Regions from separate parts of the Klebsiella sp. A52 genome, predicted to be linked through region 3. Evidence: predicted binding sites of a transcription regulator. Region 3 holds the regulator's gene; each other region holds the start of a gene.
What was found. Region 3 encodes CRP, which controls carbon source genes, mostly activating them, when cyclic AMP is high. Its sites were predicted from a motif close to ATGTGANNNNNNTCACAT; they were not measured.
Positions count from the first base shown of each region.

Region 1: KGA69_RS14160 (CidA/LrgA family protein) is a predicted target of CRP. The motif match lies at 2,599-2,616, and genes of this name have one in related genera.
Region 2: udp (uridine phosphorylase) is a predicted target of CRP. The motif match lies at 3,051-3,068, and genes of this name have one in related genera.
Region 4: KGA69_RS18775 (iron-containing alcohol dehydrogenase) is a predicted target of CRP. The motif match lies at 3,291-3,308, and genes of this name have one in related genera.

Region 1 is NZ_CP074437.1:2,988,448-2,993,808, forward strand. It holds gene sanA (outer membrane permeability protein SanA) at 1-277, opposite strand, end outside; gene cdd (cytidine deaminase) at 447-1,331, opposite strand; gene KGA69_RS14155 (CidB/LrgB family autolysis modulator) at 1,459-2,154, opposite strand; gene KGA69_RS14160 (CidA/LrgA family protein) at 2,151-2,549, opposite strand; gene KGA69_RS14165 (LysR substrate-binding domain-containing protein) at 2,662-3,567, opposite strand; gene KGA69_RS14170 (3-hydroxybenzoate transporter MhbT) at 3,695-5,053, shown strand; gene gtdA (gentisate 1,2-dioxygenase) at 5,065-5,361, shown strand, end outside.
Region 2 is NZ_CP074437.1:1,233,711-1,239,071, forward strand. It holds gene ubiE (bifunctional demethylmenaquinone methyltransferase/2-methoxy-6-polyprenyl-1,4-benzoquinol methylase UbiE) at 1-509, opposite strand, end outside; gene rmuC (DNA recombination protein RmuC) at 580-2,028, opposite strand; gene udp (uridine phosphorylase) at 2,166-2,927, opposite strand; gene KGA69_RS05720 (dienelactone hydrolase family protein) at 3,194-4,006, shown strand; gene metE (5-methyltetrahydropteroyltriglutamate--homocysteine S-methyltransferase) at 4,066-5,361, opposite strand, start outside.
Region 3 is NZ_CP074437.1:1,777,293-1,782,653, forward strand. It holds gene KGA69_RS08250 (YccS/YhfK family putative transporter) at 1-1,805, opposite strand, end outside; gene crp (cAMP-activated global transcriptional regulator CRP) at 1,856-2,488, opposite strand; gene KGA69_RS08260 (OsmC family protein) at 2,793-3,197, shown strand; gene KGA69_RS08265 (phosphoribulokinase) at 3,260-4,129, opposite strand; gene KGA69_RS08270 (YheU family protein) at 4,202-4,420, opposite strand; gene KGA69_RS08275 (hydrolase) at 4,417-5,361, opposite strand, start outside.
Region 4 is NZ_CP074437.1:3,973,671-3,979,031, forward strand. It holds gene ptrR (putrescine utilization regulator PtrR) at 1-243, shown strand, start outside; gene KGA69_RS18760 (DeoR/GlpR family DNA-binding transcription regulator) at 253-1,014, opposite strand; gene KGA69_RS18765 (D-threonate 4-phosphate dehydrogenase) at 1,016-2,002, opposite strand; gene dtnK (D-threonate kinase) at 1,995-3,230, opposite strand; gene KGA69_RS18775 (iron-containing alcohol dehydrogenase) at 3,406-4,572, shown strand; gene KGA69_RS18780 (dihydrodipicolinate synthase family protein) at 4,573-5,361, shown strand, end outside.

The sequences.
Region 1 (5,361 bases), 1.2 Mb from region 3:
GGGCGTTGTCACCGCTTAACAGCAGATAATTGACCTTACCGCTATTGTAAGCGTTGAGCGCGCCCTGGATCCGGTAACGATAATACTGATTGATCACGCCGGTGCGATAATATTTGGCAGTACCCAACACCACGCCAACCTGGCGGTAGGGGAGATCCTGCAGCTCATCGTAAATATAGGGCGCGGTTTTCCAGCTCATCCAGCGGTCAAGACCCAGCACGGTCAACAGCAGCAGGCCGAGCAGGACTAACAGGCTGTATAACACACGCTTTAACATGAACTTGACTCAATGGTGAACGAGGGAAGCTTCAGGCTACTTTACCCGCCGGGTAAGCGCAAGAAACCATCGTTTAATTGCGGGGATTTTCAGCAATATGGCAGATTACCGAATCCAGGCCGGATAAGCCAAAGGCGCATCCGGCAATCTGCTCAGGCTATCTGGCTAGTTAACCTAACAGCACGCGGTCGATATTCTGACAGCCCAACGCTTTCAGGGTTGCAACGGTCGCATCCCACTGGATAAGCGCGGCGTCGGCTTTCTCGGCTAACAGCGCGCGCTGGATATCCGGATAGTCGTAACCGTTAAGGCTCAGCAGGTTCAGCGCGCCCTGCAGCGGCGGTAGCGTCGGATTGAACGCCGCGTTTTCCGCGTAGCTGCCGCAGAAAATGGTGCCGTCTTTCAGCTCAAGCGCCACGCCGGAAGGGGAGTTGCTGTACGGCGCATGGCAGCGGTTCGCCGCCTGAATAGCCGCCTGCGTGAGCGCATCGCCGCTGAGGGGGAAGCCGTGATCCTGCTCATCCATCAGCAGCGTTTTAATCTCCAGATCTTTCGGACCAAAGGCGTCTGGCAGATAGTGCTGCAAGGAGTGCGCTTCGCGACCCGGCAGATGAATGCGCAGCGCCAGACCGCTGTTCAGTTCGTTCATAAACTGGCGACAGTGGCCGCAAGGCGTGTAGTTGACGGTAATGGCGCGCAGGGATTTTTCGCCGCGCAGCCAGGCGTGGCTGATGGCGCTCTGTTCCGCGTGGACGGTCTGCTGCATGGTGGCGCCGAGGAATTCCATGTTGCCGCCGAAATACCAGCGACCGCTCACGCCGCGGGCGATAGCGCCAACGTTAAAGTGAGAAAGATCGGCACGGGCGCAGGCGGCGGCAAGCGGCAGTAGCGCAAAGGCCAGCGCGTCTTCATCCAAACCTGTTGCTTGTTGTAGCGTCGCCACCTGATCGGCTTCGAGCAGCGCCGGGAAGTGCGGGTCTGCGAGCATCGGGGCGATGGCCGCCTGCAGGTCTGCCGCCAGATTAGTCAAAGCAGCTTGAAAACGAGAGTGCATAGCGTTGCCTCATAACAATGTAATGGGAAGCTAGTGTACGGGCCCGTACGGGCCCTATATGTGACATAAGTCTCATTGTTTGTGCAACGCTAATTTGTTGCATTTATAAGTGTGATGCATATCACATTTATCCAACAACAGCGACGATCACCGGGAACAGAAAAGGCGCGACCAGCGAGGTAATAATTCCGCACAGTACCAGCGCCAGCGAGCTAAATGCCCCTTCCTGGTAGTCCAGTTCGGCGCAACGGGCGGTGCCGAGGGCGTGCGAGGCAGTACCCATCGACAGGCCGCGGGATGCTTTAGTATGAATACGCATGGCGTTAAGCAGCGTATGGCCGAACACCGCGCCGAGGATGCCAACGAAAATGACGCACACGGCGCTAATCGCTGGAATACCGCCAATACTGCCGCTGACCGCCATGGCAATCGGCGTAGTGACGGATTTTGGCATGATGGAAGCGGCGATTTGCGGGGTGGCGCCCATCAGCAGCGCGACGGTGGTACCGGTGATCATCGCCACGCAGCTACCGATAAAGCAGATGGTGATGATGGATTTCCAACGCGCGCGGATCTGGTGCAGTTGTTCATACAGCGGAAAGGCCAGCGCGACCACCGCCGGCTGCAGCAGATCGTTAAGGATTTTGCTGCCGGCAAAATAGCGTTCATAAGAAATGCCGGTGACCAGCAGGAAAGGAATAATGACCACCATGGCGACCAGCAGTGGGTTGAGCAGCGGAAATTTAAACCGCGCCGCCAGCTTGCGGGCAAGGAAAAAGACAATCAGCGTTAACGGGAGCGACCACCACATTTCATGGATCATTTTTTACTTCCTTTTTGCCCGATGATTTTGCGTTCACCGTGGACCAGATGCGAGCTCCAGCTCACTACCAAAAAGACTAATAAGGTACTGACGGCGCAGGAGACCGCCACCGGCCCCAGCTGCGCGCGCAGCAAATCCCAGTACTGCATTACGCCGACGCCGATAGGCACGAACAGCAGCGCCATGTAGCGAATCAGGATGTTGCAGCCGGGGTTGACCCACTGCGGCGGCATAATTTGCAGCGCCAGCAGCACGAACAAAATCAGCATGCCGATAATGCTGCCGGGAATTGTGATGGGCAGTAGCCCGGCGATAAAAATGCCCGCATACAAGCAGGCGTAAATCAGGACGAAAGCTCGCGCGTACTGCCAGATAATATTCAGCGACTTACTCATGGTAATAACCCTTGATGAACTGCCATTCATCATACAATTAAACCCTGAAATGTGCTACCGATCACATCATGAATTCTACGCATCGTCAGCATAGAAAATGGGAACAGCGGCCTTATTCTGCGAGGTAGTGCAGAAAACGAGTGAGCGCCAGCGACGGTACTTCGCTTTTGCGCCAGAACATCCCAACGCTACCTTTTTGTTCAATACGCGGCAAATTCAGAATCGCCAGTTGCCCATGTTCGGCGTAATGCTGCGCCAGCCGCAAAGAAAGAATAGAGATCATATCGCTGCTTTGCAGCAAATTGCTGGTGACATTCATCGAGGCCGACTCGATAGTATTCTCCGGCAGCATGACGCCGTTATCGACCAGCGCGTTATCAATACTCTGACGAATGGGCGTGCCGGTAGGCCAGACGATCCAGCGCCAGGCGGCAAGATCCGCCCAGCTCAGATGGGACCTGCTGGCCAGCGGATGATCGGGACGGGCGACGAAGCATACCGGTTCGGTATAGAGCACACGGTAGTTGAGCGGCAGTTCCAGCGCGCGCCCCCCAACACGTCCGACGACCACATCGACCACGCCGGAGAGCAGGTCGTGTAGCAGTGGAGTCATCACTTTTTCTTCGATATTCAGATGCAGGGTCGGCATCTCTTTAAGCAGGGCGAGGATCGCCTGCGCCACGCAGTCTGTCGCCACCGGCGAGCAGCCGATCATCAGGCTGCCGACCAGCCCGCCTTGTTTAAAGCGCTCGATCTCGTACTGCGAGCGCGACATGTCGTTGATTAGCCGCTGGGCGTGCTGAAGCAGCAGTTTGCCGCCTTCCGAAGGGCGCAGGCCCTTACTGTGGCGCTCAAAGAGCGGCATGCCGACTTCTTCTTCAAATTGCGTCAGCCACTTAGAGAGTGCGGGCTGGGTAATATTCATCATTTTCGCGACCTGCGTGAGATTGCCTTGCTCACCCAGCGCCACCAGCATTTTCAAATGCTGCAGCTTCAACTTTTGCGTCCAGTTCGCCATCAGCAGATAACCTCCAGGTTATGTCTATGCCCGAAAAGCCATTGTACATTTCATCGCCATAGTTACAAAATCGCAACATAAAAGAAATAAATACAACATCTACCCTGACCTGCACTGAGGCATCATTATGGCTCAACGACGTGAACTACAGACGTTACTCAACGCAGCGCCGGTTGGCGCCCTGCAGTGGCGTGTGATTATTTGCTGTTTTCTGGTGGTGATGCTTGATGGTTTCGACACCGCCGCCATTGGTTTTATCGCCCCCGATATCCGCGTTCACTGGCAACTGAGCGCCAGCGAACTCGCGCCGCTGTTTGGCGCCGGACTATTGGGATTGACCGCCGGGGCGCTGCTCTGCGGCCCGCTTTCTGACCGCTTTGGCCGAAAACGGGTGATTGAGTTCTGTGTTGCGTTGTTTGGCTTATTTAGCCTGCTCTCCGCGTTCTCGACGAATCTTGAAATGCTAGTGATCCTGCGTTTTCTCACCGGTCTGGGATTGGGCGGGGCGATGCCCAACACCATTACCATGACTTCGGAATATCTGCCGGCTCGCCGCCGCGGGGCGTTAGTAACCTTGATGTTCTGCGGCTTCACGCTGGGGTCGGCGCTGGGCGGCGTGGTGAGCGCCCAACTGGTGGCGCATATCGGCTGGCACGGCATTCTGGCCTTAGGCGGCATCCTGCCGCTGCTGCTGGCCGTCGCGCTGCTGTGGGCGCTGCCGGAATCGCCGCGCTGGCAGGTTCGCCGCGGACTGCCGCAGGAGACCATCGCCAAAACCGTCAGCGCCATCACCGGCGAGCGCTATTCCGAAACCCATTTCTGGCTGGATGAATCGGCGGCCGGGCCGAAAGGCAGCATTAGCCAGCTGTTTGTCGGCCGCCAGTTGACGATCACCTTGATGCTCTGGGTGGTGTTCTTTATGAGCCTGCTGATTATCTATTTGCTCTCCAGCTGGATGCCGACGCTGCTTAACCATCGTGGTATCGATTTGCAGCACGCTTCGTGGGTGACCGCCGCGTTTCAGGTGGGCGGCACGCTCGGCGCACTGTTGCTCGGCATCCTGATGGACCGTTTCAATCCCTTCCTTGTGCTGGCGCTGAGTTACTGCCTGGGCGCGTTGTGCATCGTGATGATCGGTTTAAGCGAAAACGGTTTGTGGCTGATGGCGCTGGCGATTTTCGGCACCGGAATCGGCGTGAGTGGTTCGCAGGTAGGCCTGAATGCGCTGACCGCCACGCTTTACCCTACTCAGAGCCGCGCGACCGGTGTCAGTTGGTCCAACGCCGTCGGCCGCTGCGGCGCCATCGTTGGTTCGCTCTCCGGCGGCATGATGATGGCGATGAATCTCTCTTTCGACACGCTGTTTTACGTTATAGCGGTACCGGCGGCGATCGGCGCGGTGATGCTCATCCTGCTGATGCTGGCGGTTCGCCGCCCTGGAACTGTACCCGACGCGCTGCCCTCTGCCGGTATCGCGAATAAATGAGGAGAATAATAATGACGCCATCTACTCCGCAATCGAACCGCAATCGTCAGCAATTCTATCAGCATATCGCTGGACAGAATCTGACGCCGCTGTGGGAATCGTTGCACCATCTGGTGCCGCAAACGCCGAATGCCAACTGCGCCCCGGCGTACTGGAACTATCAGGAAATTCGCCCGCTGCTGCTGGAAAGCGGGCAGTTAATCGGCGCTAAAGAGGCGGTGCGTCGGGTACTGGTGCTGGAGAACCCGCAGCTGCGCGGCCAGTCGTCCATTACCGCGTCGCTGTATGCCGGCCTGCAGCTCATCATG
Region 2 (5,361 bases), 540 kb from region 3:
TCCAGAACCAGCAAACGTCCGCCCGGTTTCAGCACGCGGTACATTGAACGCAGCGCTTTGTCTTTATCGGTAACGTTACGCAGGCCAAAGGAGATGGTGATGCAGTCAAAGGTGTTATCCGCAAACGGCAGCGCTTCGGCGTTGGCCTGAACGTATTCGACGTTACCGACAATACCGATGTTACGCAGTTTTTCGCGGCCCATTTTGAGCATCGAATCGTTGATATCGGCGAGCATCACGCGACCGGTTTCACCCACCAGACGGGAAAACTTCGCCGTCAGGTCGCCGGTACCGCCCGCTAAGTCCAGCACGGTTTGCCCACGACGCACGCCGCTGCAGTCGATGGTGAAGCGCTTCCACAAGCGATGAATCCCGAACGACATTAAGTCGTTCATCACATCATATTTTGCAGCGACAGAATGGAATACATGCGCCACCATGTCCGCCTTCTGCTCTTTGGCTACCGTTTGAAAGCCAAAATGCGTCGTTTCTTGTGAATCCTCAACCATCTCTATGCCCGCTTACTTATCAAGAAAATGTTCAGCGAGTGTAACAGATTCAGGCCATTTCCCATACGTTTCAGCTTGGCCTGACGTGCTCGTTTGCTCTCGCTACAGACGCGGAATCGGCACTAAACACATCTTCCTGCGGTAAATTTTCATCTTCCTCAAGGCGGTATTCGTCATCCTGCGCCGTGGCTTGTTCGACTAAATCAGGATTAATCTCGCGTTTAACCTCGACGCCCAGGCCACGGAATGACTCGGCCTGTACCAGCAGGTTGCCGCGCCCCGAGGCGAGCTTTTTCATCGCCTGGCGATAGTTATCCTGCGCTTTATCAAGGCTTTGGCCGATGGCCGACATATCGTCGACAAACAGCCGCATCTTGTCGTACAGGCGCCCGGCGCGCTCGGCGATTTTCTGCGCGTTACGGCTTTGATGCTCATAGCGCCACAAATTAGCGATAGTGCGCAGCGCCACTAACAGGGTTGTTGGGCTAACTAACATAATATTGTTCTTCAGCGCCTCGCTGATAAGCTCAGGCTGACGGTCGATAGCCAGCAGGAACGCCGGCTCGACGGGGATAAACATCAATACATAGTCGAGCGAACGTAACCCCGGCAGTTGTTGATAATCTTTGCGGCCCAGCAGGCGAATATGGTTACGTACCGAGGCAATATGCTCCTGTAGCGCCGCTTCGCGGGTGTAGTCGTCGTCAGCGTTGAAATAACGCTCATAGGCGACCAGCGTCATTTTGGCGTCGATAACCACGTCTTTGCCCTGCGGCAGGCGCACGATAACATCCGGCTGCATCCGCGAGCGGTTATCGGTTTCGATGCTGACCTGTGTTTGATACTCATAGCCTTCGCGCAGGCCGGAGGCCTCCAGCACGCGGGTTAGCACCACTTCTCCCCAGTTGCCCTGGGTTTTGTTATCGCCCTTCAGCGCTTTCGTCAGGTTTAACGCCTCTTGCGCCATCTGTGCGTTCAGCTGTTGCAGGTTGCGGATTTCGTGCGCCAGCGTGTGGCGCTCACGCGCCTCCTGGCCGAAGCTGTCCTGAACCTGGCGACGAAAGCCGTCGAGCTGTTCCCGGAGCGGCGTCAGCAGGCCATGCAGGCTCTGCCGGTTTTGTTCATCAACCCGGCGGTTGCTGTGTTCGAATATGCGATTCGCCAGGTTTTCAAACTGCTCGCTCAGGCGCTGCTCGCTGTTGACCATCTGGCGGATTTTATCTTCGGCGTGTAGCTGTGTAGATTCCAGACGAGTGGTCACTTCCCGCAGGTCGGCCTCCAGCGAGGTGTTGATATCACGCAGGCTGCGCAGCTCGTTGTTGAGAAGTTCGCACTCATCGCGCCAGTGCGATTCCTGCACCAGCTGCTGACGTGCGGCGCTAAGTTCGATATCCAGCTCGCGGCGCTCTTCAATGAGATCGGCACGGATTTGATCGGCGCGGGCTTTTGTCGCCAGCCAGCCAACGACTAACCCTGCCGCCAGCGCCACCACGGCGCTTATCACAATAGAGATATCCACAACGCCTCCCCGGCAACCACTTACGACACAAAATAGAATTGTGCTGTACAAACGTCCAGTTGAAAAGGATTTTCCTGCGAGGCGCTACGCAAAAAAGAAAGGCCGGAGGGTCCGGCCTTGCGAGAAAAAGTGAAGAACTACAGCAGGCGGCGCGCCGCTTCCACAACGATTTTCACCGCGTGGCTTTCGGTTTGCTTCATGGTTTCGGCGTTAGGGATCTCTTGCTGGGTACGGTTGACGATAACCCCTGCCACCATCCCGGCGCGCAGGCCCTGGCTGGCGCACATGGTCAGCAGCGTAGCGGATTCCATTTCATAGTTCATGACGCCCATTGCCTGCCACTCTTCCATTGAGCCTTTGAAGCGGCTCACGACACGGCCGGAGAAGGTGTCGTAACGCTCCTGGCCTGGATAGAAGGTATCAGAGGAGGCTGTTACACCGATATGGGTGGTCGCACCAATTGATTTCGCCGCTTCCACCAGCGCGGTGGTACAAGCGAAGTCAGCAACGGCCGGAAACTCCATCGGCGCAAAGTGCAGGCTGGCGCCATCCAGACGGACAGAACCGGTCGTCACCAGCACATCACCAACGTTGATGTGCGGCTGAATCGCCCCGGTGGTGCCGATACGCAGGAAGGTACGAACCCCCAGCTGCGCCAGCTCTTCCACGGCGATAGAGGTCGACGGGCCACCGATACCGGTGGAGCAAACAATCACCGGTTTGCCATCCAGCTCAGCGCGCCAGGAGGTAAATTCACGATGTGATGCCAGCTTAACCGGCTTATCCATCAGCGCGGCGATCTTTTCCACACGCTCCGGATCGCCAGGGACGATAGCCAGCGTAGCCCCTTGTAAATCGTTCTTAGTGAGGCCGAGATGAAAAACATCAGACTTGGACATAAAAAACTCCTCTGTGGGTCGAAGTATCAGCAGAAGCAAAAGGGTACTTTACAGAAGCCACTCGCTTATTTTTGTGATTATGGTCACCATGCATAACAATGATTGCATTTGTTTTTCAACAAATAGTGATTTACATCACATTAACAAGTTATATTCACGGTCACAGAACAAAAGATAGCCGCTTTCAGGCACTGTGCTTTATTACCGCCCGAACTAAAGGGTCTATAGTTAGTGTTGCGCTAATAAATAAGGGTACGGAGAATACCATGACCACCACCAAGCAACCTGGATTCGCACCTGCAGCCTCGCCGCACGCCTCGACCGCCGTCCATACGTCGGATGAGCAGATTGTCGCCGGAGAAACCTCGATCCCATCGCAGGGCGAGAATATGCCAGCCTATCACGCCCGCCCGAAAAACGCCGACGGCCCGCTGCCGATCGTTATCGTGGTGCAGGAGATTTTCGGCGTACATGAACATATTCGCGATCTGTGCCGCCGCCTGGCGCAGGAAGGCTATCTGGCGATTGCGCCAGAACTCTACTTCCGCCAGGGCGATCCGAATGAGTACAACGATATCCCTACCCTGTTCAAAGAACTGGTCACTAAGGTGCCGGACGCACAGGTGCTGGCGGATCTCGACCACGTCGCCAGCTGGGCGGCGCGCCACGGCGGCGATGCCCATCGTCTGCTGATCACCGGTTTTTGCTGGGGTGGGCGCATTACCTGGCTGTATGCCGCGCATAACCCGCAGTTGAAGGCAGGCGTCGCCTGGTATGGCAAACTGGTGGGAGAAAAATCGCTGAATTCGCCAAAACACCCGGTGGATATCGCGGTCGATCTCAACGCGCCGGTACTTGGCCTGTACGGCGCTAAAGACGCCAGTATTCCGCAGGATACCGTCGAGACCATGCGCCAGGCGCTGCGGGCGGCAAATGCGAACGCCGAGATCGTGGTCTATCCCGAGGCCGATCACGCCTTTAATGCCGACTATCGCGCCAGCTATCACGAAGAGTCAGCCAAAGATGGCTGGCAGCGGATGCTGGCCTGGTTTGCTCAATATGGCGGTAAAAAAGGGTAACTCGCCTGATACATGAAAAGAGGAGGCCGTGGCCTCCTCTGTTGTTTTCCGCGTATCTATCAGGCTGATTCGCGCAGATTTTGCGCCGCTTGCACCATGTTCGCCAGCGCGGCGCGGGTTTCCGGCCAGCCGCGGGTTTTCAGGCCGCAGTCCGGATTAACCCACAAGCGCTCCGCCGGGATACGCTGCGCGGCTTTCTCCAGCAACCCTTCAATCCACTCCACGCTCGGCACGTTTGGCGAGTGGATATCATAAACGCCCGGGCCGATTTCGTTTGGATATTCAAACTCTTCAAACGATTCCAGCAGTTCCATGTCGGAACGCGAGGTTTCAATGGTGATCACATCGGCATCCAGCGCGGCGATAGAGTCCATGATGTCATTGAACTCGCAATAACACATGTGGGTATGAATCTGGGTGTCATCCTTAGCAACCGCGGCATTGATGCGGAAAGCTTCGACGCCCCACTGTAAATAAGCATCCCAATCGCTGCGTTTCAGCGGCAGACCTTCGCGCAGTGCCGGTTCATCAATCTGGATAATACCGATACCGGCCGCCTCCAGATCCGCCACTTCATCGCGCAGCGCCAGCGCAATCTGCTTCGCGATTGTTTCGCGGCTGACATCCTCGCGCGGGAAGGACCAGCACAGAATGGTTACCGGACCGGTCAACATGCCTTTGACCGGCTTGTCGGTAAGAGACTGCGCGTACTTCGCCCATTCGACGGTGATCGCTTGCGGACGGCTGACATCGCCGATAACCACCGGCGGCTTCACGCAGCGAGAGCCATAGCTTTGCACCCAACCGTTTTGCGTGAAGATGAAACCGTCCAGATGCTCACCGAAATACTCCACCATGTCGTTTCGCTCGGCTTCTCCGTGCACCAGCACGTCTAAACCCAGACGTTCTTGTTCGACGATCGCCTGCTTAATATGTTCGGCAATACCCGTCCGATAATGGCTGGCGTCAAGATTGCCCTTTTTGAAGTCCAGACGTAGGGTACGAATTTCGGTTGTCTGCGGGAATGAACCGATCGTCGTCGTCGGCCATGCTGGCAGGTTAAAGCGTTTGCGCTGCGCCTGTGCGCGCTCGGCATAAGGGCTGGTGCGCTGGCTGTCCTGAGCAGTGATTGCCGCCAGCCGTTTTTCCACTGCCGCGTTGTGTACGCGAGTCGAATGGCGACGAGCCTGAATTGGCGCGCTCCACGCCTCGATCGCCGTCGTATCACCGCTGTTCAGCGCGTCGCGTAGCAGCGCCAGTTCGCCACACTTCTGCAGGGCGAAAGCAAACCAACTTTTTACTTCGGCATCAAGACGGGTCTCTACGCTCAGATCGATCGGGCTATGCAGCAAGGA
Region 3 (5,361 bases):
ATCGTATGCTCGCGCGCCAGCGTGGTCATGGCGTTGATATGCTCAACGATAAACTGGCTATGGGTTACCCACAGCTTCATATCTTCCAGATAGTGCGAGTTAAAGCCCGGTTCCTGCATCGCCTGGTTAAGCGAGTTATACAGGGCGTTGTGCGCCTGGTTGACGCGCATACGCTGGTAGGCCAACGCCGGGGCCTGCGGATCGGCGCTAAGGATCAGCCGAATAGCCTCCTGATCGGCCTCCAGGGCATCGTGGGCGTTTTTACGTAGCAGGCCGCTCTGCCATTGCGGCCATAGCCAGACCATCCCGCCAAAGGCGATCAGACAGCCAATGATGGTATCGATAAAGCGGGCGACGATGAACTGCTCGCCGTTAAGCGTTAGCAACTGCAGGGTATATACCGCGGTGACGGTAAAGCCCACCATCGCCCAGCCGTAGTGTTTACGGATGATGAGATAGCTCAGCAGCGTGATGAACAACATACCGCTTAACGTGTAGCTCTCCGGTACGTGGAAATGTAGGGTCAGCCAGGCGATCACCAGGCCCGCCAGGGTGCCTGCCGCCCGGTGGACAATCCGCACGCGGGTGGCGCCGTAACCGTTTTGCGTCACGAACAGCACGGTCATCAGGATCCAGTACGGCTTCGGCAGATGTAGGGCGCTGCCCATCAGGCTGGCGATGCTCAACATTACGCTGATGCGCGCGGCGTTGCGCAGCGCCGGGGATTTCAATGACAGGTAGTTCTTCAGCGCCGGTAGTAGCGGTAGGCGCCGTTCTTTATCCGCCATCAGGTTACGTGCGTACAGCGGGCGCTGGGTGCGCAGCACGCGGGCGATACGACTGAAGTGCCAGGCGCAGAACTGGCCTACCGGGTTATCGGGATGCTGATAAGCGATTTTTTCCAGCGCGCCGATTTGCTTATCCATCTGGAAGCGACGCGGGTAGCGGTGGTAGAGAATATCATCCGCCAGCACCCGCAGACGCGCGGCGACGGTCTGCGCGTTCCAGCGGATAACCGCTTCCGCATGGCTGCGCTCCACCAGTTTTTGTACCTCTTCCGGCTGGTGCAGGCTCACTGAAATATGTTCCTGCAGATCCAGCCCAACCTGGAACGCGCGCAGCAGGCGCTTATGATCGCTACGCTGGTTGGCGGCTAACATATGCATCTGCTGGTAGCATTGGGTAATTAAATCGACCACCTTCTGCTGGCGGGTAAGCAGCGGCGGCAGGGAGGTCGTCGGGTCAGTGTGCTGCGTCAGGAGGCTATATTTGGCCTCGCAATAATTAGCCAGTTCGCGGTAAAGCAGGCTTAACGACTCGCGCAGCGGCTGCTCCCGCCAGAGCCAAAACCAGAACCAGTTAAAGAGTCCGTACCACAAGGTTCCCAGCGCATAGATAAGCAGCGGCTCCCAGATGGGCATATTGCCGGCCAGGCTTAAGGTAAAAATGGCGGCGATAAGCGATGCCGGCAACAGGCGAGCGTGCAGCGAACTGATTTCCGCCGTCACGCCGAGAATCAGCGCCAGCGCGCTGAGGATAAGCGGCAACGGGATGTCCCGCGCCAGAAGCAATTGCACAATCAGGCTGCTGCCGGCAAACAGGCAGCCGCCAACGATCAGGCGTTTGAAAAAGCGTTTATGCGGGGTGTCGAGACCGGCGATATTGCAACAGGCGGGAACTAACGAGAACAGCAACCCTTGCTGCAGATGGCCGAGCAGAAGCCCGATGGCCACAGGTAGACACAGCACCAGCGTTTGCCGCAGTGCGTAGTTGACTTCCGGGTGGTAAATCAGCCTGCGCCACATGGGAGAAACAAAAACGGCGTACTGCGCGGAGCAATACGCCGTTTAGCGACTTAACGGGTACCGTAGACGACGATAGTTTTACCGTGTGCGGAGATCAGATTTTGATCTTCCAGCATCTTCAGAATACGGCCAACCGTCTCACGAGAACAGCCGACGATCTGGCCAATTTCCTGGCGGGTGATTTTGATCTGCATCCCGTCCGGGTGGGTCATGGCATCAGGCTGTTTCGCCAGATTCAGTAAGGTCTGAGCGATACGGCCCGTCACGTCGAGGAAAGCAAGGTTACCGACTTTCTCGGAAGTGACCTGCAGACGACGCGCCATCTGCGAAGAGAGGCGCATCAGGATGTCCGGGTTCACCTGGATTAACTGACGGAATTTTTTGTAAGAGATCTCGGCCACTTCACATGCGGTTTTCGCACGTACCCAGGCACTACGTTCCTGACCTTCTTCAAACAGGCCTAATTCACCGATGAAATCGCCCTGGTTGAGGTAAGAGAGGATCATCTCTTTACCTTCTTCATCCTTGATGAGTACAGCCACGGAGCCTTTTACGATGTAGTAAAGCGTTTCCGCTTTCTCACCCTGGTGAATCAGCGTGCTCTTTGATGGGTACTTATGAATGTGGCAATGAGACAAGAACCATTCAAGGGTAGGGTCTGTTTGCGGTTTGCCAAGCACCATGCGCGGTTATCCTCTGTTATAAGCTATCTCCGGACGCCGACACTACACGGCATCCGGGCATGCAATCGTATTTTTCCCTATGCCTGGGAAGCTGGCTGCTCAATTTATGCAGCCTGTAATGTGAACTCCTCAGCATACATGCGGTACATCAATGTATTACTGTAGCATCCAGACTGTTTTAGCATAGCTTTCACCGCATGTCTCCTGGTGTCTCGCTTCAGCATGACCCAGGTCGCCTTCCGTTGCGAGATTTGTTATGTGCGCGTAATCTGTCAGGAAAATTGCAACAGCGGAGTTAAATTTTATGCAAGCGCGTGTGAAATGGGTGGAAGGTCTAACCTTCATCGGTGAGTCGGCCTCCGGCCACCAGATTTTAATGGATGGCAACTCCGGGGACAAAGCGCCCAGCCCGATGGAAATGGTGCTGATGGCGGCGGGCGGCTGTAGCGCAATTGACGTGGTGTCTATCCTGCAAAAAGGGCGTCAAAACGTCACCAACTGCGAAGTGAAGCTGACCTCTGAACGCCGTGAAGAGGCGCCGCGCCTGTTCACCCATATCAATCTGCACTTTATCGTCACCGGTAAAGAGCTGAAGGATGCGGCGGTGTCCCGTGCGGTGGATTTATCCGCGGAGAAGTATTGTTCGGTGGCGCTGATGCTGGAAAAGGCCGTTAACATCACCCACTCTTACGAAGTGATCGAAGCCTGAGACGAATTGATGTAGCGGGACGCTAACCCCGGCAGCACGGCGACCGGGGTTTTATTTTGCCCTTAACTAATGGTTTTGCCTTCCATCAAGCGCTCGACCAGCGGCGCCATAATGAGCTCCATCGCCAGCCCCATCTTACCGCCTGGCACCACCAGGGTGTTCATATGCGAGATAAACGACCCCTGTAGCATCGCCAACAGCCAGGGGTAATCAATCCCCTGCAAATTGCGAAAGTGAATCACCACGAAGCTTTCGTCGAGCGATGGAATGCCTTTGGCGGCAAACGGATTCGAGGTATCGACCGTCGGCACACGCTGGAAGTTGATATGGGTGCGTGAGAACTGCGGGGTGATGAAATTGATATAGTCTTCCATCGAACGCACCACCGAGTCCATCACCGCTTCGCGCGAATGGCCGCGTTCGCTGGTATCGCGAATGAGCTTCTGGATCCATTCAAGGTTGACGATCGGCACCACGCCGACCAGCAGGTCGACATGTTTCGCCACGTCATGCTGCGGCGTCACCACGCCGCCGTGCAGCCCTTCATAAAACAACACGTCGGTCGGTTCAGGCAGCGGTTGCCATGGGGTAAAGGTGCCGGGAACCTGATTCCAGGGAACCGCTTCATCGTAGGTATGGAGATATTTGCGCGACTGGCCCTTGCCGAATTCGCCGTACTCTAAAAAGGTGCGTTCAAGCAGGCTGAAGTCGTTGGCTTCCGGGCCAAAGTAGCTGATGTGTTTGCCCTGATCGCGCGCCTTGCGGATCGCCATGTCCATTTCCGGGCGAGTATAGCGATGGAAGCTATCCCCTTCGACCTCCGCGGCATGCAGGTTCAGTTGCGAGAAAATTTTGCGAAACGCGAGGCTGGTGGTGGTGGTGCCCGCGCCGCTGGAGCCCGTGACTGCGATCACTGGATGTTTGGCAGACATAACAACTCCCTGATTAAGTGATGGTGTGTCGCCGTATCGCGCCAGGCACTCGCGGTTAGAGGGGCATGGCGCTTAGCCGTTAAACATCTTGCGGGGCATGATGTTGACCGTCTCGTGCAGTTCTGACCACACCAGCACGGCCTCCCCGGTTTTAAGCTGCTGTTTTACATCGGCGACTTTATCGGCAAGCGAACGTTCATGTTCACCATAATCGGTGCCTTCGCGCAACACAAAGCTTTCAATCAGATTATCCAGCGTTTCGGGATCGAGATCCTGCCAGGGAATAATCATGCTTGTCCTCCCAGCCAGCGGGTTAACCAATCCGGAATACGTTGCTCCAGCCACATTTGCGGTTTTCGCAGCGTACCGCCGACAAAGCCAACGTGGCCGCCCTGTTCCGTGAGCTGATATTCGACGTTAGCCGGCAGTTGTTCCTGCGGCGGAATTGAATGATGGTCCATAAACGGATCGTCTTTCGCGTGAATGATCAGCGTCGGCTTGGTGATATCGCTTAAGCGCGGCATCGCGCTGCACTGTCGGTAATAGTCTAGCGCATCGGCGAAACCGTGGATTTTGGCGGTGATCATGTCGTCGAATTCGCGGATGCGGCGCATGCTTTTAAGCTGGCGAAGATCGACCGGCAGCGAGCCTGGATAGGCTTTCAGCTTGCGCGCGGCGTTGGCTTTCAGCAGGTTGAGCAGGTAACGCTGATAGACGCGCGAAAATCCTTTGTCCATATGGTAGCTGCAGGCTTCCAGCATAAAGGGCGCCGAGACAATGACGGCTGCATCGAGCGGAATATTGTCGCCTTCTTTCGCCAGCAGACAGCCCAGCATGTTGCCGCCAAGCGAATAGCCTACCGCCGCCGTCGGCGCGGCGCCGAACTCGCGCTGCAGCCAGTGCAGGAACCAGGTACCGTCTTCCGTTTCGCCAGAGTGATAAATACGACTGTTGCGATTCGGCTCGCCGCTGCAACCGCGAAAATGCATCACCACCCCGAGCCAGCCGCGCTGCATGGCGGCGTGAATCAAACCGTGGGCGTAAGGGCTGTGCAGGCTGCCTTCCAGACCGTGAAAGACCACCAGTCGCGGTTTGTGGCGCGCGCCGGCGGGGTCTTCGCTCCAGGCCAGATCGACGAAATCGCCATCCGGCAGCTCAAGGCGTTGCCAGTGCGGCGTAAATCGGAGCTTGCGGCGGATGATCCGCGGCAGCATGGTTTGCAGATGACGATT
Region 4 (5,361 bases), 2.2 Mb from region 3:
CATGAGATGGAGTCCTACCACGGTATGTTAGCCTGCGTGATTGCCGGCGCCGGGCTGGCGCTGATCCCGCGCAGTATGCTGGAGAGTATGCCCGGCCATCAGCAGGTTTCCGCCTGGCCGCTCGCCGAAGAGTGGCGCTGGCTGACGACCTGGCTTGTATGGCGGCGCGGCGCGAAGACGCGCCAGCTGGAGGCATTTATTGAATTGCTGAACGAGGATCGTCAGGCGGCAAGCGCGACATGATGGCGGACGTTAATCGGCGATAATCAGCCGCGGCGATAGCTCCAGGAGCGCCTCGCGGGTTTCCGTCGGCAAATGCGCGTCGGTGATAATGTCCGTGAGCGAGTCGAGGTGCGCGATATTGAACAGTGACCAGGCGCCGTATTTCGAACTGTCGGCCAGCAGGATCCGCCGCCGGGCGTTGGCAATCAGATCGCGTTTCAGCGCCGCCTTCTCTTCCGTCGGCGCGGTAATGCCCTTTTGCAAATCCCAACCGTTACAGCTGACGAACGCCAGATCCGGCCACACATTCTGCAGCAGGCGTCGCCCATGTTCGCCAATACACGACTGGCTGCTGTCATCGATGCGCCCGCCGATAATCGTCACTTCAATCTGTTTGAATTCAGCCAGAAACAGTGCGATATGCAGATCGCTGGTGATGACCCGCAGCGGCAGATGCGTAATCTGTCGCGCCAGTTCAATCATAGTGGTACCGGCGTCCAGCACAATGGCATCGCCGGCCTTGATAAGCGACGCCGCCGCTTTCGCGATGGCGTACTTCTCCTGCGGACTACGCTGCGCTTTTTCCAGCGTCGTCGGCTGTGTGGGAATAAATCGGTTGAGCGTCACGCCGCCGTGGGTACGGCTAATTACCCCTTCCTGATCGAGTTTAATCAGATCGCGACGAATGGTCGCCGGCGAGGCGTTGGTTACCGCAACCAGTTGGTCGACCGTTACCAGATTATGGCTTTTCAGGAAGTCCATAATCTGCTCTAACCGATTATATCCCTTCATGTTATTCCTGTGCGATTTGCATGGCGAGCTCAATGGAGGTTGCCATGCTCTCAGACTTCGCTTTACCTGTCCAGGCAATATCAAAAGCGGTGCCGTGGTCCGCGGAGGTGCGGATAAACGGCAGCCCGGCGGTGATATTCACCCCATCATAGAACCCGAGCAGCTTGAGCGGAATATGCCCCTGATCGTGATACATCGCCACCACCATATCGTACATGCCTTCATGGCACTGCATAAAAACGGTGTCCGGCGGGCACGGTCCGAAGACATGAACGCCCTGTGCCTTCATCGCCGCGACGGCCGGGGCGACGATACGAATTTCCTCATCGCCAAACAGACCGTTTTCACCGGCATGGGGATTCACCCCAGCGACCGCGATACGCGGCTGCTGGTAACCCACGCGGCGTAAAAAATCATCGGCGACGCGGATAACCGTCTCTACCCGCGACTGGCTTAGGGTATCGAGGAAGCGTCGCAGCGCGATATGGGTGGTGACGTGGATCACCTTAAGCTTATCGGTGTACAGCACCATGGCATAATCTTTAGTCTGGGTCAGGTGGGCCAGCAGTTCGGTGTGTCCCGGGAAATGGTGCCCGGCCAAATGTAGCGCTTCCTTATTTAACGGCGCGGTGGCGATAGCTTTAACTTCGCCCGCCAGCGCCAGCGCGGTGGCGCGCTTGATGCAGCGATACGCCAAATCCCCGGCCTGGGCCTGAACTTCACCGGGCCGCAGGGCCTGAGGGTCGCTTAACGGTTCATCAATCACGTTAATCGTCGCGGGTGAAAACTGCGCTTCTCTCGGGTGCTCAATAATCCGCAACTCCGCGCGCGGGGTAATGTTCAGCGCCAGGATTCGCCGCAGCGTCTGCGCGCAGCCCACCACCACCACCGGCGCGCCGCTCAGTTCGCCTTCGCTCAGCGATTTAATAATAATTTCCGGACCAATGCCCGCCGGGTCGCCCATCGTTACCGCAATCATGTTAGACACTCAGTTTCTCCTCAATAAAATTCACGACATCCCGCAGCGTGGTCTCCGTACCGAATCCCCCTGCTTTGGTCATCACCGGACGCGGCCAGCGACTTCCGAGAAAATGGCCGTACGGCACGCATTGCGCCACCCGGCCGGTTATATGAAACCCCTGCGCGCCGAGCGCCTGAGCGACGGCGATCGCGACATCGCCACCGGACAGATAGAGCGCCCCGGGCGCATGGAACTCAACGGCGAGTTGAGTGACCTGCGCGAGATAAGCGCAGATCCGTTCTCCCAGCGCAGCGCGGCTCAAGCCGCGTTCACGGCACAGCGCCTCAATGCCGTGCCGGACAGCGCTGTCCGCGCAGGTGGTGACCACGCAATGATGATTTGCCGCCAGCGCCGCGGCGATTCGCCGGGCATCGGCCAGGGCGTCGCCGTTAAAGGCGCGGGCGGCATCAATCCCGATCCGCGCGACTCGCGGATGGCCGGCCAAAGCGGCGACCTGAGCCTGCGCTATTTCACTCATGGAGCCGACCACCGCCAGCAACGGCCCGGTCGTGGCCCGGCGCAGGTAGCGCGCCAGCGCCTCGCAGATCCCCGCAGATCCCACCAGCAGCGTTTGCCGCGCGCGGCTGGCTACCGCGGCGATTACCTTATCCAGCTGCGCGTCTTCTTCAGCATCAATAATCAACACACGCGGTTGGTCGCTCTCTTCCGCGAGGGCGGCTGCCAGTTGCTGCGCATCCAGCGAACGGCACGGCAGGCGGCTCTGCATGGCGAGCAATTGCCCAATATCGGCGCTACTGACCGGCGTTTTGGGATCGCTGGCGAATTCGGTTTTATCGAGCGCCACGCCGTGGACATAACATCGTCCGCCGCGGGTTATGCGCCCTGCCGCCGGAAAGGCCGGCGCGACAACCGCGACAGAACAGCTCCGCGCACGCATCATTGCCTCCAGTTCCGCGCCGGGGTTGCCGCGCAGGGTGGAGTCGATTTTCTTCACCTGCCAGACGGCGGCGAAATTTTCCGCATCACCGAGTATCGCGTTTACTTTCTCTGCTGCCTGCGCCGCGGAAAGCGCCCGACTATCGCTATTGAGAACCAACGCCCGGGTGGTCGGCTGATGACCGGCGTTAAACGCCACCTCAACCGCTAAACCCGCTTCCGCCAGACTGACACCGGCATCATTGGCCCCGGTAAAGTCATCTGCCAGCACCAGAACAGGATTATCGCCGCAGCTCATTCTCTTTCCTTCATCGCTTATCTGAATCGCTAATGATTATATTCAATCATATTTGATTAAATGTGAGCAAGCTCAAGTTATTAAACCTCCGTATAAATTATAACTTTTGCTCATCGAAATGAGTGAACACCAAGTGGATTGATTGAATTTAATCATTACAAAAAAGGAGTAAGACGTGGCGACGATTAACAGCACGATTATCAGCGGCGCGGGCGCCATCTCAGCGCTGAAGCCAGTGCTGGCAGGTAAAAAAAACATTTTGCTGGTCACCGATGCGAACGTCGGTAAGCTCGAAGCGACCAAACGGATCCAACATCTGCTGGGCGAGAATACCGTTGATGTGAGGATCGTGGATTCCGTCCCGGCAGAGCCCAGCCAACATGATGTGGCGCAGATTGTTGCCCAACTCGCGGGAGCGCAGCCGGAGATGGTCGTCGGTATCGGCGGCGGCAGCGTTCTCGACGTGGCTAAGCTGCTCTCGGTACTACTTCATCCCGCATCCCCTTCGCTGAACGCGCTGATCGACGGCGAGAAACCGCGCCTGCGTCTGGCATCGCTGCTGATACCCGCCACCGCCGGCACCGGCTCGGAAGCGACGCCAAACGCTATCCTGGCTATTCCCGAACGTAATACCAAAGTGGGGATTATCTCCCCGGTGCTGCTGCCGGATTTCGTGGCCCTGTTGCCGGAACTGACCACCAGCATGCCTGCGGCCATTGCCGCCTCCACCGGCATCGATGCGCTGTGTCATCTTCTGGAGTGCTTTACTTCAACCGTCGCGAACCCGGTAAGCGATAACGCCGCCTTAATCGGCCTGTATAAGCTGGTACGGAATATTGAGCGTTCCGTGACCGACCCGCAGGATCTCACGGCGAAACTGGAGATGTTGTGGGCCTCGTACTATGGCGGCGTGGCTATCAATCATGCCGGCACGCATCTGGTGCACGCGCTCTCCTACCCGCTTGGCGGCACCTGGCATCTGCCGCACGGCGTCGCGAACGCCATTCTGCTGGCCCCCTGTATGCAGGTCGTGCGCCCGTACGCGGTGGATAAATTCGCTCAGGTCTGGGATCTGATCCCGGACGCCGATCTGACCTTGAATAACGAAGAGAAATCTCATGCGCTGGTCCGCTGGCTGGCACAGCTGGTGAAACGGCTGGCGCTGCCGGACAACCTCGCCGCGCTGGGCGTACCACCAGAGAGTATTGAAACGCTAAGCGCCGCGGCGCTGGAAGTAAAACGATTAATGAACAATGCCCCATGCAGCGTAAGCCAGGCTCAAGTCCAGGCGATTTACCAGACGCTGTTTCCACAGTCATGTCATCAGGGAGAAGAGAGATAAATGCATCATTCCATTCGCGGCGTGTTAACCGCCATTGTTACCCCCTTTACCGCTAGTGGTGAACTGAACCTGACGGCGCTACGCCAGCAGGTAGAGCGACAGCTGGCCGCCGGTAACGGCATTTTTTGCGGCGGAACCAACGGCGAGTTTTTCGTCCTTAATGAGGCGGAAAAAATTGCGGTTGCCGAAACCTGCGTCGAGGCGGTTGCCGGACGCGCGCCGGTGGTGGCCCATATTGGCGAAGTGTCGACGCGGGAAACCATTCGTCTTGGCCAGCAGATAGCAAGATCAGGCGTCGACGCGGTGTCCGTCATCACCCCGTGGTTCGTGCCGCTTAAACAAGATGAGCTGGTAAGCCACTACACGGCGATCGCCGATGCGCTCAGCGTACCGGTATTTCTCTATAACATCCCGGCGCGTACCGGGAACACCATTGAACCGCAAACCGCTCGTCGGCTGGCTGCGCATGGCAACATTATTGGCATAAAAGATAGCGCGGGTAGCTATGACAGCCTGAAGGGCTTTCTTGATGCGGTGTGCGACATCGACGGTTTTAATGTCCTGAACGGGCCGGATTCGCTGATTCATCAGGGTTTCGTGGATGGTTGTTCAGCGTGCATTTCCGGGCTGGCTAACGTGGCGCCACGGGAGATTAACGCGATTTGGTCAAGCTTCCAGGCAGGCGATATTGCGGCCTCAAGGCTGGCGCAGGAAAACGTCACCGGCCTGCGTACCGATCTCTATAAAGTCGCCTTTTCCCCTGCCGCGGTGAAAAAAGCCTTGCAGCTG